One region of the Bradyrhizobium sp. AUGA SZCCT0222 genome, then DNA from elsewhere that is predicted to be linked to it. Evidence: predicted binding sites of a transcription regulator. Region 1 holds the regulator's gene; each other region holds the start of a gene.
The links. Region 1 encodes HrcA, which represses chaperone genes, less so after heat shock. Its sites were predicted from a motif close to GTTAGCACTCNCNNNNNGNGAGTGCTAAC; they were not measured.
Positions count from the first base shown of each region.

Region 1 (4,643 bases):
GCCGCGCGGTGGCCACACCAAAGTTCCATCGACCCGTGCCTCGACCTCTTCGAGGTGACCGTCGGGCCAGGCGACGCACAATGCCGATACGAAATGCGCGTTGCGCTTGTCTGGCGTTTTGGCGCCGCGCTCCTGCAACAGGCGTTCGACCCGCGTCATCGCCGCCATAAAATCCGCAGGTTTGCCGGCCCAGCGCGCCGAATAGATCCCGGGCGCGCCGTCCAGCGCATCGACCACGAGGCCGGAATCATCGGCGAAGGCCGGAAGCTGCGCGGCTTTCGCGGCCGCGATCGCCTTGATCGCCGCGTTGGCCCGAAAGGTCTCGCCGGTTTCCTCGGGCTCATCGAGGCCGAGTTCGCCCGCGGAGATCGCCTCGACGCCATGCGGCGCCAGCAATTCGCGCATCTCGGCAAGCTTGCCGGGATTGTGGGTCGCGATCACCAGGCGGCCTGTGATTCGACGGTGCATGATCAATCAGACTACGCGACGGCCATCTTTTGCAAGTCCACCAGACGCGCGACGCCCTTGCGCGCCAGCGCCATCAGCGCCAGGAACTCGTCCTGCGAGAACGGCGTCTTCTCGGCAGTGCCCTGCACCTCGATGATGCGGCCGTCGCCGGTCATGACGAAATTGGCGTCGGTATCGGCCTCGGAATCCTCGGCATAATCGAGGTCGAGCACCGGCGTGCCCTGATAGATGCCGCAGGAGATCGCCGCGACATTATCGCGGAGCACATTGGCTTTCAGCATGTTGCGGTTCTTCATCCACGAGATGCAGTCGGCCAGCGCCACCCAGGCGCCTGTTATCGAGGCGGTGCGGGTGCCGCCATCGGCCTGGATCACGTCGCAATCGACCGTGATCTGACGCTCGCCGAGCGCTTCAAGGTCGACAGCCGCGCGTAGCGAGCGCCCGATCAGGCGCTGGATTTCGACGGTGCGGCCGCCCTGCTTGCCGGTCGCGGCCTCGCGGCGGGTGCGTTCCAGGGTGGCGCGGGGCAGCATGCCGTATTCGGCGGTGACCCAGCCGCGGCCCTGACCCTTCAGCCAGGGCGGCAGGCGTTCTTCCAGCGTGGCCGTGACCAGCACGTGGGTATCGCCGAATTTCACCATGCAGGAACCTTCGGCGTATTTGACGACGCCGCGTTCCAGCGACACAGGGCGCAGCTCATCGGGCGCACGGCGGCTTGGCCGCATGGGGAATCCTCCGGAAAATCAAGTAAAAGCGGTTCGCGGTGCTTGTAGGAGGGGGAGCGGGCAGCGGCAAGGGCCTTTACCACCTCTTTGGGGTGTAATGCGTGCTTGTCACCGGGCCTCCGGATAGACAGATTAGAGGTCAAGTCGAGGGAGTAATTGGTGGCCCACCACGATCCGATTGGCCTGATCGCACCGAATGCCGGGCTGGCCCAGCTCAATGAGCGCTCGCGCGACATTTTTCGTCAAATCGTCGAGAGTTACCTCGCAACCGGCGAACCGGTCGGCTCGCGCAACATCTCGCGCCTGATCGCGATGCCGCTGTCGCCGGCCTCGGTGCGCAATGTGATGTCGGACCTCGAACAGCTCGGCCTGATCTACGCGCCGCATACCTCGGCCGGCCGTCTGCCCACGGAACTCGGCCTGCGTTTCTTCGTCGACGCGCTGATGCAGGTCGGCGACCTCACCGAAGACGAGCGGCAGTCGATCCAGACCCAGCTTGCCTCCGTCGGCCGCGCGCAATCGGTCGAGGCGGCGCTCGGCGAAGCCCTGACGCGGTTGTCGGGCCTGACCCGCGCCGCTGCGGTGGTGCTGACAGCGAAATCCAATTCGCGGCTGAAGCACATCGAATTCGTGCGGCTGGAGCCGGAACGCGCGCTGGTGGTGCTGGTCAGCGAGGACGGCCAGGTCGAAAACCGTGTGCTGACCCTGCCGCCCGGCGTTCCCTCGTCGGCGCTGACGGAAGCCAGCAATTTCCTCAATTCCCGCATTCGCGGCCGTACGCTTGCCGAGTCGCGCCTCGAACTCGAAACCGCGCTGACGCAAAGCCGCGCCGAACTCGATCAGCTGACGCAGAAGGTCATCGCGGCCGGCATCGCGAGCTGGTCCGGCGGCGAAAGCGAGGACCGCCAATTGATCGTGCGCGGTCACGCCAATCTGCTCGAGGATCTGCATGCGCTGGAAGATCTGGAGCGCGTGAAATCGCTGTTCGACGACCTCGAGACCAAGCGCGGCGTCATTGATCTGCTCGGTCGCGCCGAGCGCGCCGAGGGCGTGCGGATCTTCATCGGATCGGAGAACAAGCTGTTCTCGCTGTCCGGTTCCTCCACCATCATCGCGCCCTATAGCGACGCCGCCGGCCGCATCGTCGGGGTTCTCGGCGTGATCGGGCCGACGCGGCTCAACTATGCAAGGGTGATTCCGACGGTGGATTATGCCGCGCGTATCGTCAGCCGCATGCTCGGCGGTTAATCCGGCCCGAAAAAGCTTCGCTTTGTCGTTTTGACGCCTTTCCCGGCGCGAACCGGGCCCCACCCCGGATCAGGTCCGGTGCAGGCATCACTCGAAAACGCCATGGAACGCTTGATTTTCGCCCGCTAAAGCACGATATCCCGGGCAGCAAATCCCCATTTAACCGAACGGTTCTTTTGAGAAGGCAGACTTATGACCGATCCCAACCGGCCGAATGATGATGCGGCGGCCCAGAGCGGCGAGCCCGTGGTCTCAAAGCCCTACATCATGCCTGATGATCCCGAAGAAGGATCGGTCGAGGCGTTGACGAAGGAAGCGGCTGAAGCGCGCGACAAGATGCTGCGCACGCTGGCGGAGATGGAAAACCTGCGCAAACGCACCGCCAAGGAAGTTGCCGATGCGCGGGCTTACGGCATCACCGGCTTCGCGCGCGACATTCTCGATATCGCCGACAATCTGCAGCGCGCGCTGGATGCGGTGCCCGCTGAAATGAAGGCCTCGGCCGATCCGGCGCTGAAGGCGTTCATCGAAGGCGTCGAGCTGACCGAGCGGTCGCTGCTCAACACGCTGGAGAAGAACGGCGTCAAGAAATTCGATCCGTCGGGTGAGAAGTTCAATCCGAACTTCCAGCAGGCGATGTATGAAGTCCCTGACGCGTCGGTGCCGGCGGGCACCGTGGTTCAGGTGGTGCAGGCCGGCTTCATGATCGGCGAGCGCGTGCTGCGTCCGGCGCTGGTCGGCGTATCCAAGGGCGGCGCCAAGGCGGCGCCCGCCGCCGACGTCACGACCTGAGCCGGTTTCACGTCATCCTGAGGTGCGCGCTCTTGCGCGCCTCGAAGGATGAGTAGCCCGTGGCCCATCCTTCGAGGCTCGCTGCGCTCGCACCTCAGGATGACGGCTCACGCAAAGCCGTCACGCGCCGATCCGACCTACGCGTCCATCGGTTTCTCATTCGCCTTCGGCCAGTAGGTGCCAAAACTCCAGAGATTGCCTTCCGGATCCCGGCAGGCGAAATCGCGGCTGCCGTAGTCGGTGTTGTGCAGCTCCATTTCGATTTTGGCGCCTGATGCCTTCACCTTGGCGCACAGCGCGTCGGGATCCTCGACGGCGACATAAAGCGCGTCGGTGCGGCGGCCCCTGATGTCGCCAACCAGCCTGCCGTACTCATCGTCGCGGGCCTGACCGAGCATCAGAAGCGAAGCGCCGCAGGCAAGTTGTGCGTGCTGTACCACGCCGTCCGTGCGGTAGACGACATGCTCGGTGAAACCAAGCACATCCTTGAGCCAGCGGATCATCGCCTCGGCATCCCTGCAGCGCATGGTCGGGTAGATGCGCTGCGCGTCATTGCTGTTCGTCACGGCAAACTCCTTCTTTCGGCTTCACCGCGTCAATATGCTGATACGGCGGCGCCGGCTTGAAGATTTGTTACCAGCTCGAAAGCGCTTCGTTCGGGCGCGTCAGCCGGCTGTCGATCAGCGCCAGTCGCCTCGCCCAGGCCGTCGGCGTCTCGCCCGCCAGTTCGCCGAATTCGCGAACCAGATGGGCCTGGTCGGCAAAGCCGCTCTCGGCGGCAATCCCGGCCCAGCCCGGAGCCGTCCCGCTGCGTGCCAGCCGGCAGGCCCGGTGAAAGCGCATCATGCGCGCGATCGATTTGGGCGCGAGGCCAAGCTCGGATCGAAAACGCTCGACCAGATGTTTGCGGCTCCAGCCGATTTCACCGGCCAGCGCCGTGATCCGCGCGCTCCCCGCGGTCAGCGCCAGCCGTCGCCAGGCGAAGGCGATCTCCGGCGACGGCAGATGATTGGCGCGGCCGGCGATGAAGTCCTCGAGCAGGTCGAAGCGGTGTTGCCAGCAAGCCGTCGCGCCCAGTCTCTCGCGCAATTGCCGGCCGTCGCGGCCGAGCACGTCGCCAATATCGACCATGCGCGCGGCAAGACCTGCGACGTCGCCGCCAAAGAAGCGGTAGGCGCCGAGCGGCGTGAAATCCACCTGCACGCATTCGGCCCCGCCATCGGACTCGATATGAACAGGCCCGGCGTAAAGGCCCGCGGCGAAGCTTGGCTGGCGGTCGGCCGCATCAGGCTCCCGGCCCAGCGCGATCAGGAACGGGCTGCCGAGGCTGATGATCAGCGGCACAATCAGGTGTGCGGCTTCACGCTGCGAAAACCGGCCAAGTGCGGTCTCGCGGTAACCCGTCATTCC
Region 1 is NZ_JAFCLX010000015.1:139,441-144,083, reverse strand. It holds gene rdgB (RdgB/HAM1 family non-canonical purine NTP pyrophosphatase) at 1-468, opposite strand, end outside; gene rph (ribonuclease PH) at 480-1,193, opposite strand; gene hrcA (heat-inducible transcriptional repressor HrcA) at 1,353-2,441, shown strand; gene grpE (nucleotide exchange factor GrpE) at 2,634-3,233, shown strand; gene JQ629_RS16005 (VOC family protein) at 3,371-3,799, opposite strand; gene JQ629_RS16000 (helix-turn-helix domain-containing protein) at 3,867-4,643, opposite strand, start outside.

Region 2 (4,643 bases), on a different contig from region 1:
CCTTGGCCGGGTCGATGATGCCCTTGTCGACCATGTCGACATACTGCTCGGTCTGGGCGTCGAAGCCGAAGGTCTCGGACTTGTTCTCGAGGATCTTGCCGACCACGATCGAGCCCTCGACACCGGCGTTCTCCGAGATCTGGCGAACCGGAGCTTCCAGCGCCTTCAGCACGATGTTGATGCCGGCCTGAACGTCGGAATTGTCGTTCTGGATGCGGCCGACCGCCTTCTTGGCGCGCAGCAGCGCCACGCCGCCGCCCGGCACGATGCCTTCCTGCACGGCCGCGCGGGTTGCGTTGAGCGCGTCCTCGACACGGTCCTTCTTCTCCTTGACCTCGATCTCGGTCGCACCGCCGACGCGGATCACCGCGACGCCGCCGGCGAGCTTGGCAAGGCGCTCCTGCAGCTTCTCACGGTCGTAGTCCGAGGTGGTTTCCTCGATCTGCGCCTTGATCTGGCTGACGCGGGCTTCGATCGCCGGCTTCTTGCCGGCGCCGTTGACGATGGTGGTGTTCTCCTTGTCGATCACCACCTTCTTGGCGCGGCCGAGCATGTTGACGGTGACGCTTTCCAGCTTCATGCCGAGCTCATCGGAGATCAGCTGACCGCCGGTCAGGATCGCGATGTCTTCCAGCATCGCCTTGCGGCGATCGCCGAAGCCAGGCGCCTTGACGGCGGCGACCTTCAGTCCGCCGCGCAGGCGGTTGACCACCAGCGTCGCCAGCGCCTCGCCCTCGACGTCCTCGGCGATGATCAGCAGCGGGCGGCCGGACTGCACCACGGCTTCCAGCACCGGCAGCATCGCCTGCAGGCCGGAGAGCTTCTTCTCGTGCAGCAGCACGTAGACGTCCTCGAGCTCGGCGGTCATCTTTTCCGCGTTGGTGATGAAGTAGGGCGACAGATAGCCGCGGTCGAACTTCATGCCCTCGACGATGTCGACTTCGGTCTCGAGCGACTTGTTTTCCTCGACGGTAATGACGCCTTCATTGCCGACCTTCTGCATCGCCTGCGCGATCATCTTGCCGATGGCGGCATCGCCATTGGCCGAGATGGTGCCGACCTGGGCGACTTCGGCGGAGGAGGCGACCGGCTTGGCGCGCTTTTCGATGTCCTTGACCACGGCCAGCACCGCGATGTCGATGCCGCGCTTCAGATCCATCGGGTTCATGCCGGCGGCAACCGACTTGGCGCCTTCGCGCACGATCGCCTGGGCGAGCACGGTCGCGGTGGTGGTGCCGTCACCGGCGGTGTCGTTCGTCTTGGAGGCGACTTCGCGCAGCATCTGCGCGCCCATGTTCTCGAACTTGTCCTCGAGTTCGATCTCCTTGGCGACGGTAACGCCGTCCTTGGTGATGCGCGGGGCGCCGAAGCTCTTGTCGATCACGACATTGCGGCCCTTCGGGCCGAGCGTCACCTTCACGGCGTTGGCGAGGATATCGACGCCGCGCAGCATGCGGTCGCGGGCGTCTCCGGCGAATTTAACGTCTTTGGCAGCCATTTGGATCTACTCCTGAAAATGAACCCTCATCCTGAGGAGCGGCCACTTGGCCGCGTCTCGAAGGATGAGTTTGTGAATGTCGGGCCCTTCGAGACGGCAGCTTCGCTGCCTCCTCAGGGTGAGGGAGGCGGTGCTTAGACCAGCACGCCCATGATGTCGGATTCCTTCATGATGAGGAGTTCCTCACCGTCGAGCTTGACCTCGGTGCCCGACCATTTGCCGAACAGCACGCGGTCGCCGACCTTGAGGTCGATCGGGATCAGCTTGCCGGCTTCGTCCCGGCCGCCCGGGCCGACGGCCGTGATTTCGCCCTGCGAGGGCTTTTCCTTGGCGCTGTCGGGAATGATGATGCCGCCCTTGGTCTTCTCTTCGGCGTCGATACGCTTGACCACGACGCGGTCATGCAACGGGCGGAATTTGGATTTGGCCATGAGGTTTCCTCTTTGGAAGGCTTGGTTTCAGGTCTGATTGCCATCAAAATGGCTGCTAATGCCGGGTATTCGACTCCGTCCCGGGCGGGACGGCCAAACTCCTTACTTGGCTTAGCAATCGTCGCATTTGAGTGCTAATGTGTGGCCCGGGGAATATGGCTTGGCGCCGATCCTGTCAAGCAAGGGGGGTTAAGGCCCAAAAAAGGTTAAGGCCTTGGTGAGGCCAATATAGGATGCTCCCTGAGAAACCAAATCGGAGCGACGGCGTAATTTGATGGACGTCATTGCTCCGGCACGTGTTTTACGGTTGGCTGCAGGACGGGTGCGGCCAAAAACTTGTTTGGGGGAATGCGATGATCGGGTCCGGTAATGCGCGCGTGGTTGCCAATCTGGCGATCGCTTCAGCGCTCACGATACTCCTGGGGGCGTGCAGCAGCATGAGCCTGCCGTCGCTGTCATCAAGTTCCGCGCCTCCGCCCGAGCCGGGCGTGGCTCCCGACATGCCGGCGAGCATCCGCTCCGACGAGATCGTCGGTCGCTGGGGTCTCGCCTCGTACCAGAATCCGAACGACCGGGCCCGCACTGAAAAGATGGCCCGCGATCAGTGCCGGCAGCCTTATGTGATCACCGCCGGCACCTCCGGGGGCGTGGTCATGCATCTGGCCGACCAGGCGACCCCGCAGGAACTGCGCCTCAAGGGCTCTCCGAGCGGCAAGAATTATATCGGCCCGGCCGGACCGACCCCGGGCGAGCAGGACCGCGAGATCGTCTCGTTCGATGGCCGCGTTCTGGTGACCCGCTTCGTCGACAAGGATGCCGGGGTCCGTTACGGCAACATGGTCTACGTCCGCTGCGCGCCGCGCGCCTGAGCCGACCGAATAGTTCCGTCATTGCCTGCGACAAACGCGAAGCGTTTGCGCAAGGGAGCGCAGCGACGAAGCAATCCATGTCTCCACACGTGGCGCGATGGATTGCTTCGCTTCGCTCGCAATGACGAGTTCAACAAAAAAAACGCCGGCTTGAAGCCGGCGTTTTTATTTAGTCTGTGTTAACCAGCTCAATCAATCGAACAGCGCGTCGATGTCGTCCTGCGAGGCATGGCCGACGTCGCCGTCGAGCTTCGGACCGTTGAGCAGCTTGGCGTCGCCTTCACGGGTGTCGACGATCGGGGTCGCGTGCGCCTTCAGCGCGTCGACGCCACCCCAGATGTCCATCATGACGTTGATGTGGTTTTCGATGAACTTCATCGTGGTCATCACCTTGCTGATGCGCTGACCGGTGAGATCCTGGAAGTTGCAGGCTTCGAAGATCGCGATGACGCGTTCCTGGATTTCCTCGCTGAGCAGCTTCTGCTGGTCCGGCGAAGTGTTCTTGGACAGCGCGGTCGCCGCCTGGTCGATCGCCTCGGTGGCTTCGAGAATCTGCTGCGTGGCCTGCTCGGTACCGCCGACGACGGCGCCGAGTTCACCATTGACCTTGGCCATTTCGCCGCCGTCAAAGCTCTTGCCGTGCAGCGTTGCGATTTCGCGCTTGGTGCGGTTGATGGCGTCGTGAATGAGGTCGAGTTCGACCTTGAGCTTTTCGCACTGCTCGATCTGGGCACGATAGGTTTCCAGCAGCGCCTGGGCTTCGGCAACCTCGCGCGCCACCGACGCTTCCGCCGATTCAGTCACGACGGAGCGGCCTTGACCGCCCGCGGCCATCTGGGCGCGGATCGAGCGCAGCTCGCTCATGATCTCGCGATGCATCGGGCCGATGTCGCCGCCTTCGGCAGCCGCGGACACCGGTATTGGCACATCGCCCAAAATGGCCTGTTCGATACGAAAACGTTTGCGACTAACCGACATGATGTATTCCCACCCCTTACTCCGTGACCTGTTTTAGGCAGATGCGATTTAACGTGAGGTTCACGCGGGGAACACATCGCGACGTAGTCTTCCGCGAGGCGCACACCAGGGATTAACCATGCGTGCCCGGCGTTCACCCAAAATAAACGCTACCGGACAAATCAGCGCGCAATCGGCGACGTGGTGAATCGAAACGCCGTTCCTGTTTACCAAACCGATGTGGTTTTGACCCTTTATTGACCACGTGCAACGGCGCCGCTCAGGCGTCGCCAAACGCTAACAGTGACGAAACAGTACAGAGTACGTCGATGTTCAGAAAAATGTCTCTCGCGCTCCTTGCGGGCGTGTCGTGCCTTGGCTTCTCCGATTCTGCCTCGGCGATCGACGCCTCTCCGCTCGCCGAACCTACCGTGATCTACGCCAATCAGCCCGCGCAGCCTGCGCCGGTACGCACCGCTTATGCCGAACGTTCGCAAATGGGCGGCGGCTTCATCGAATTCCTGTTCGGCGACGGGCCGGCGCAGGGCGGCCGCTATCAGCAACAGCAGCCGGTCTATCAGCAGCAGCCGGATTACGGATATGGCGGCCGGCGCGGCACCCTGCCGCCGATGGATCCGCAACAATCGATGCGTCAGCAGCAGGAAGAAGCGGTCGAGCCGGCACAGCGCCCGGTCGATCCAAAGTACAACAAGCAGGTTGTCGACTACACCGGCAAGGAAGGTGTCGGCACCATCGTCGTCGATACGCCCAACAAGTTCCTGTTCCTGGTGCAGGGCGACGGCAAGGCGCTGCGCTACGGCATCGGCGTCGGCCGCCCCGGTTTCACGTGGTCCGGCGTCAAGACGATCTCGGCGAAGAAGGAATGGC
Region 2 is NZ_JAFCLX010000002.1:257,301-261,943, forward strand. It holds gene groL (chaperonin GroEL) at 1-1,498, opposite strand, end outside; gene JQ629_RS02640 (co-chaperone GroES) at 1,633-1,929, opposite strand; gene JQ629_RS02645 (hypothetical protein) at 2,283-2,798, shown strand; gene JQ629_RS02650 (protein phosphatase CheZ) at 2,991-3,776, opposite strand; gene JQ629_RS02655 (L,D-transpeptidase) at 4,085-4,643, shown strand, end outside.
Region 2: the regulator HrcA is predicted to act here: its motif matches at 2,040-2,068, upstream of JQ629_RS02640 (co-chaperone GroES).

Region 3 (4,643 bases), on a different contig from region 1:
TGCAATTTTTTGACGGCGTTACCGCCGCGGTGTTCGGCGTTCTCATCCCGTTGACCGTCGCCGACATCGCCTTCGGCAGCGGGCACTTCAATCTCGCCCAGGGCGTGGTGGGGACGGCGGTGGGGATCGGCGCTTCCTGCAGCAATATCCTGGCAGGCTATGTCAGCGACCAGTTCGGGCATAGCGTGGCCTTCCTCGGCCTGTCCGCCATTGCCTGCGTCGGGCTCTGTCTGATCGCGCTTGTGATGCCGGAAACGAAGCGAGCGTGAGGCCCCTTCGTCATTCCGGGGCGTGCGAAGCACGAGCCCGGAATCTCGAGATTCCGGGTCTGGAGCTAGCGCACCATCCCGGAATGACAGCGTCTTGGTCTTACGTCCCCAATTCCACCGTCTTGAATTCCGCCGGCAAAATCACTTCCAGCAATTCGACGTCGTTGGAATAATCCAGGATCAGATGCCTGATGCGCGGCGGCTGGGTCCAGCAGCCGCCCTCTTTCATCAAGGTCTCGCCCTGGCCTTCCATGTAGGTCTTCACCCAGCCCTTGAGCACATAGACCATCTGGAATTCGACGTCGTGATAATGCAGTTTTGAAACTTCCTCCGGGTTGCAGGGTCCGATCAGCCGGATCACATGCGCTTGCGCGAGGCCATGGGTCGCCGCGGCAATGCCGAGATCGCGGTACTGCGCATAGGTGCGCAGGCCGTCGGCCTTAAAATCCTCATCGCGATGATGGCTGATGGCGATGCGCTGTTTCGGCCGCGCCTTCGGCTTTGCTACGGCCTTGGCCGTTGGCTTGGCTGCCGCCTTCGATTTGGCTGTGACGACGCGGCCTTTTGATGCGATGGTCTTGCGGGCTGAAGATTTGGCTGCCGTACCGAGGTCCGTCCATTTCTTCTTCACCGCGGTTTTGGCTGCGGCTTTCGATGTCGCTTTTTGCTTGGCCATTGGCGCCCTCCCGTTTGTTTGATGGCGGGAGGCTAACACAAAATGAAATTCGTAGGGTGGGTTAGGCGAAGCCGTAACCCACCGCCGTCGTGGCGACGAAGATGGTGGGGTTTCGCTACGCTCTACCCACCCTGCGAATCCTGTCCGCTCAATGCAGCCTGAACACGCCGTCCACAGCGCGGAGTTCGGCCGGCTTGATCAGCTTGGAATGCGCGACCGTGACCGAATACAGCGGGCCGTCGAGCTTTTCCTGCCAGAAGGCCAGAAAATCTTTCAGCGCCGGAAATTTCGGAAACAGATCGTAATTCTGCCAGACGTAGGTTTGCAGCAGTGAGGGATGATCCGGCAGCCGATAGAGAATTTCCGCCGTCGTCAGCCCATAACCCAGCACATGCTTCCGGAAATCGTCGGAAACAACCCCAACCCGCGAGACCATGCCAACCTCCATTGGTGGAAGCGCATTTCACGTGGTGGCCACACCGAGCCACCCCGGCGGAGATGCGCTCACATGAGAGAAATGTGACGCACGATACCCACCTATCACAAGCCTAAATGTTTAATGAACTGTTGAAAAATCACGCGTTAGCAGCAGCTTACCGCACGTGCTAATACGGGGTCGGCTGGCCGTTTACCTCGATTAATCATGATGAATGAAATTGGCAGCCGTCATATTTGAGTGCCAATTTTTCTGCTAGAGGCCCTTGTCCCCCGAACAAGACTGGCCTAAATCACCCGCAGCCGGGTTGGCACTCGCCTGCCCGGACTGCCAAGACGCCAAAATCGACAACATTTGCAAAAGTTTAGGAGGACTGCATGAAATTCCGTCCGCTTCACGACCGCGTCGTGGTCAAGCGTATCGACGCCGAAGAGAAGACTGCTGGCGGCATCATCATTCCGGACAGTGCCAAGGAAAAGCCCTCGCAGGGCGAAATCGTCGCCGTGGGCCCGGGTGGCCGTGACGAAGCTGGCAAGTTGATTCCGATCGACCTCAAGGTCGGCGACCGCGTGCTATTCGGCAAGTGGTCCGGCACCGAGGTCAAGATCGACAGCCAAGAGCTGCTGATCATGAAGGAAAGCGACATCATGGGCGTCCTCACTGACGTTCCCGCGACCAAGAAGAAGGCCGCCTAAGCCAAACCCGCACACGCTCACCCCTGAGGAGCGCCTGCGAGGCGCTCCCCGACAAGGGTGAGACACCAAGTTCAACTCAGGGAAATCAAATATGTCAGCTAAAGAAGTCAAATTCGGCGTTGATGCCCGCGACCGCATGCTGCGCGGCGTCGACATTCTCGCCAATGCCGTGAAGGTCACGCTCGGCCCGAAGGGCCGCAACGTCGTGCTCGACAAGTCGTTCGGCGCTCCCCGCATCACCAAGGACGGCGTCACCGTCGCCAAGGAAATCGAACTCGAAGACAAGTTCGAGAACATGGGCGCGCAGATGGTGCGCGAAGTCGCTTCCAAGTCCGCTGACGCGGCCGGCGACGGCACCACCACCGCAACCGTGCTCGCGGCTGCGATCGTCCGTGAAGGCGCCAAGTCGGTTGCCGCCGGCATGAACCCGATGGATCTGAAGCGCGGTATCGACCTGGCTGTGGAAGCCGTGGTCGCCGACCTCGTCAAGAACTCCAAGAAGGTCACCTCGAACGAGGAAATCGCCCAGGTCGGCACCATCTCCGCCAACGGCGACGCCGAAATCGGCAAGTTCCTCGCCGACGCGATGAAGAAGGTCGGCAACGAGGGCGTCATCACGGTTGAAGAAGCCAAGTCGCTCGAGACCGAACTCGACGTCGTCGAAGGCATGCAGTTCGACCGCGGCTATATCTCGCCCTACTTCGTCACCAACGCCGACAAGATGCGCGTTGAAATGGACGACGCCTACATCCTGATCAACGAGAAGAAGCTCTCCTCGCTGAACGAGCTGCTGCCGCTGCTCGAAGCCGTGGTGCAGACCGGCAAGCCGCTGGTCATCGTCGCGGAAGACGTCGAAGGCGAGGCGCTCGCCACCCTCGTCGTCAACCGTCTGCGTGGCGGCCTCAAGGTCGCAGCCGTCAAGGCGCCGGGCTTCGGCGATCGCCGCAAGGCCATGCTGCAGGACATCGCGGTTCTGACCGGTGGTCAGGCGATCTCGGAAGATCTCGGCATCAAGCTCGAGAACGTCACGCTGCAGATGCTCGGTCGCGCCAAGAAGGTGATGATCGACAAGGAAAACACCACCATCGTCAACGGCGCCGGCAAGAAGGCCGACATCGAGGCGCGCGTGCAGCAGATCAAGGCGCAGATCGAGGAAACCACCTCGGACTACGACCGTGAGAAGCTGCAGGAGCGTCTGGCCAAGCTCGCAGGCGGCGTCGCGGTGATCCGCGTCGGCGGCGCGACCGAAGTCGAAGTCAAGGAGCGCAAGGATCGCGTGGATGACGCGATGCATGCGACCCGTGCGGCGGTTGAAGAAGGCATCGTGCCGGGCGGCGGCGTCGCCCTGCTGCGCGCCTCCGAGCAGCTCAAGCGCATCAAGACCGCGAACGACGACCAGAAGACCGGCGTCGAGATCGTGCGCAAGGCGCTGTCCGCGCCGGCCCGCCAGATCGCGATCAACGCAGGCGAAGACGGCTCGGTCATCGTCGGCAAGATCCTCGAGAAGGACCAGTACAACTACGGCTTCGACTCGCAGACCGGCGAATACGGCAACCTGGTCTCAAAGGGCATCATCGACCCGACCAAGGTGGTTCGTGCGGCGATCCAGAACGCAGCGTCAGTTGCGGCTCTCCTGATCACCACCGAAGCCATGATCGCCGAACTGCCGAAGAAGAACGCTGGCGGCGGCGGCGGTATGCCCCCCGGCGGCGGCGGCATGGGCGGCATGGACTTCTAAGTCCAGCCATCCAGGCGAACTTCAAGGAATGCAAAACCCCGGCAGCAATGCCGGGGTTTTTGTTTTTGGTTTTCGAAGGCCAAAACTCTCTCAATTGTCATTCCGGGACGCGCCTCTTGGCGCGGGCCCGGAATCCATAACCACGGTCGGGAGTATGGATTCCGGGCTCGCGTTTCGCGCGCCCTGGAATGACGGGCTAACTTGCAATGCCCGGGTAAAGATCAGCCCACCCAGGATTCTGCTCTTCGATCAAACGTATCTTCCAGTCACGCCGCCACTTCTTCAGCTCTTTCTCGCGTGCAATGGCTGTCATGGCGTCTTCATAGATTTCGAACCACACCAACTTGCTTACGTCGTAACGCGTAGTAAAGCCGGGGACGGCTTTCGCCTTGTGCTCATATACGCGACGCACGATGTCGTTGGTCACGCCGAGGTATAGCGTGCCGTGTTTCTTACTGGCGAGAAGATAAACGTAATACGCCATAGGAGACCCCTCCCCTTCGTCATTCCGGGGCGACGCGTAGCGTCGAGCCCGGAATCCATAACCACCATCGTGAGTATGGATTCCGAGCCCGCGCCAAGAGGCGCGTCCCGGAATGACGGAGATTGTGGCATCGGGCGAGGAAACATTTCAAGCGACCACGCTCACTCCACCGACGCTCCCCCCTGCTCATACTTGCCCTTCGTGAGCGCACCCCACACTCGCCGATCAAGGGCCGCCCGTAGGCGACCCTTCCTGTTACGCGCTTTCTGCGGGCTTCAGGCGAACCAGCTTGTTGAGCAGGGCATCAAAACCCTGCCCGTCACCGGCGTGAAGGTCGATACGGCC
Region 3 is NZ_JAFCLX010000023.1:31,153-35,795, reverse strand. It holds gene JQ629_RS20590 (MFS transporter) at 1-269, shown strand, start outside; gene JQ629_RS20585 (cupin domain-containing protein) at 370-945, opposite strand; gene JQ629_RS20580 (usg protein) at 1,094-1,381, opposite strand; gene JQ629_RS20575 (co-chaperone GroES) at 1,759-2,076, shown strand; gene groL (chaperonin GroEL) at 2,168-3,814, shown strand; gene JQ629_RS20565 (GIY-YIG nuclease family protein) at 4,011-4,298, opposite strand; gene JQ629_RS20560 (slipin family protein) at 4,554-4,643, opposite strand, start outside.
Region 3: the regulator HrcA is predicted to act here: its motif matches at 1,688-1,716, upstream of JQ629_RS20575 (co-chaperone GroES).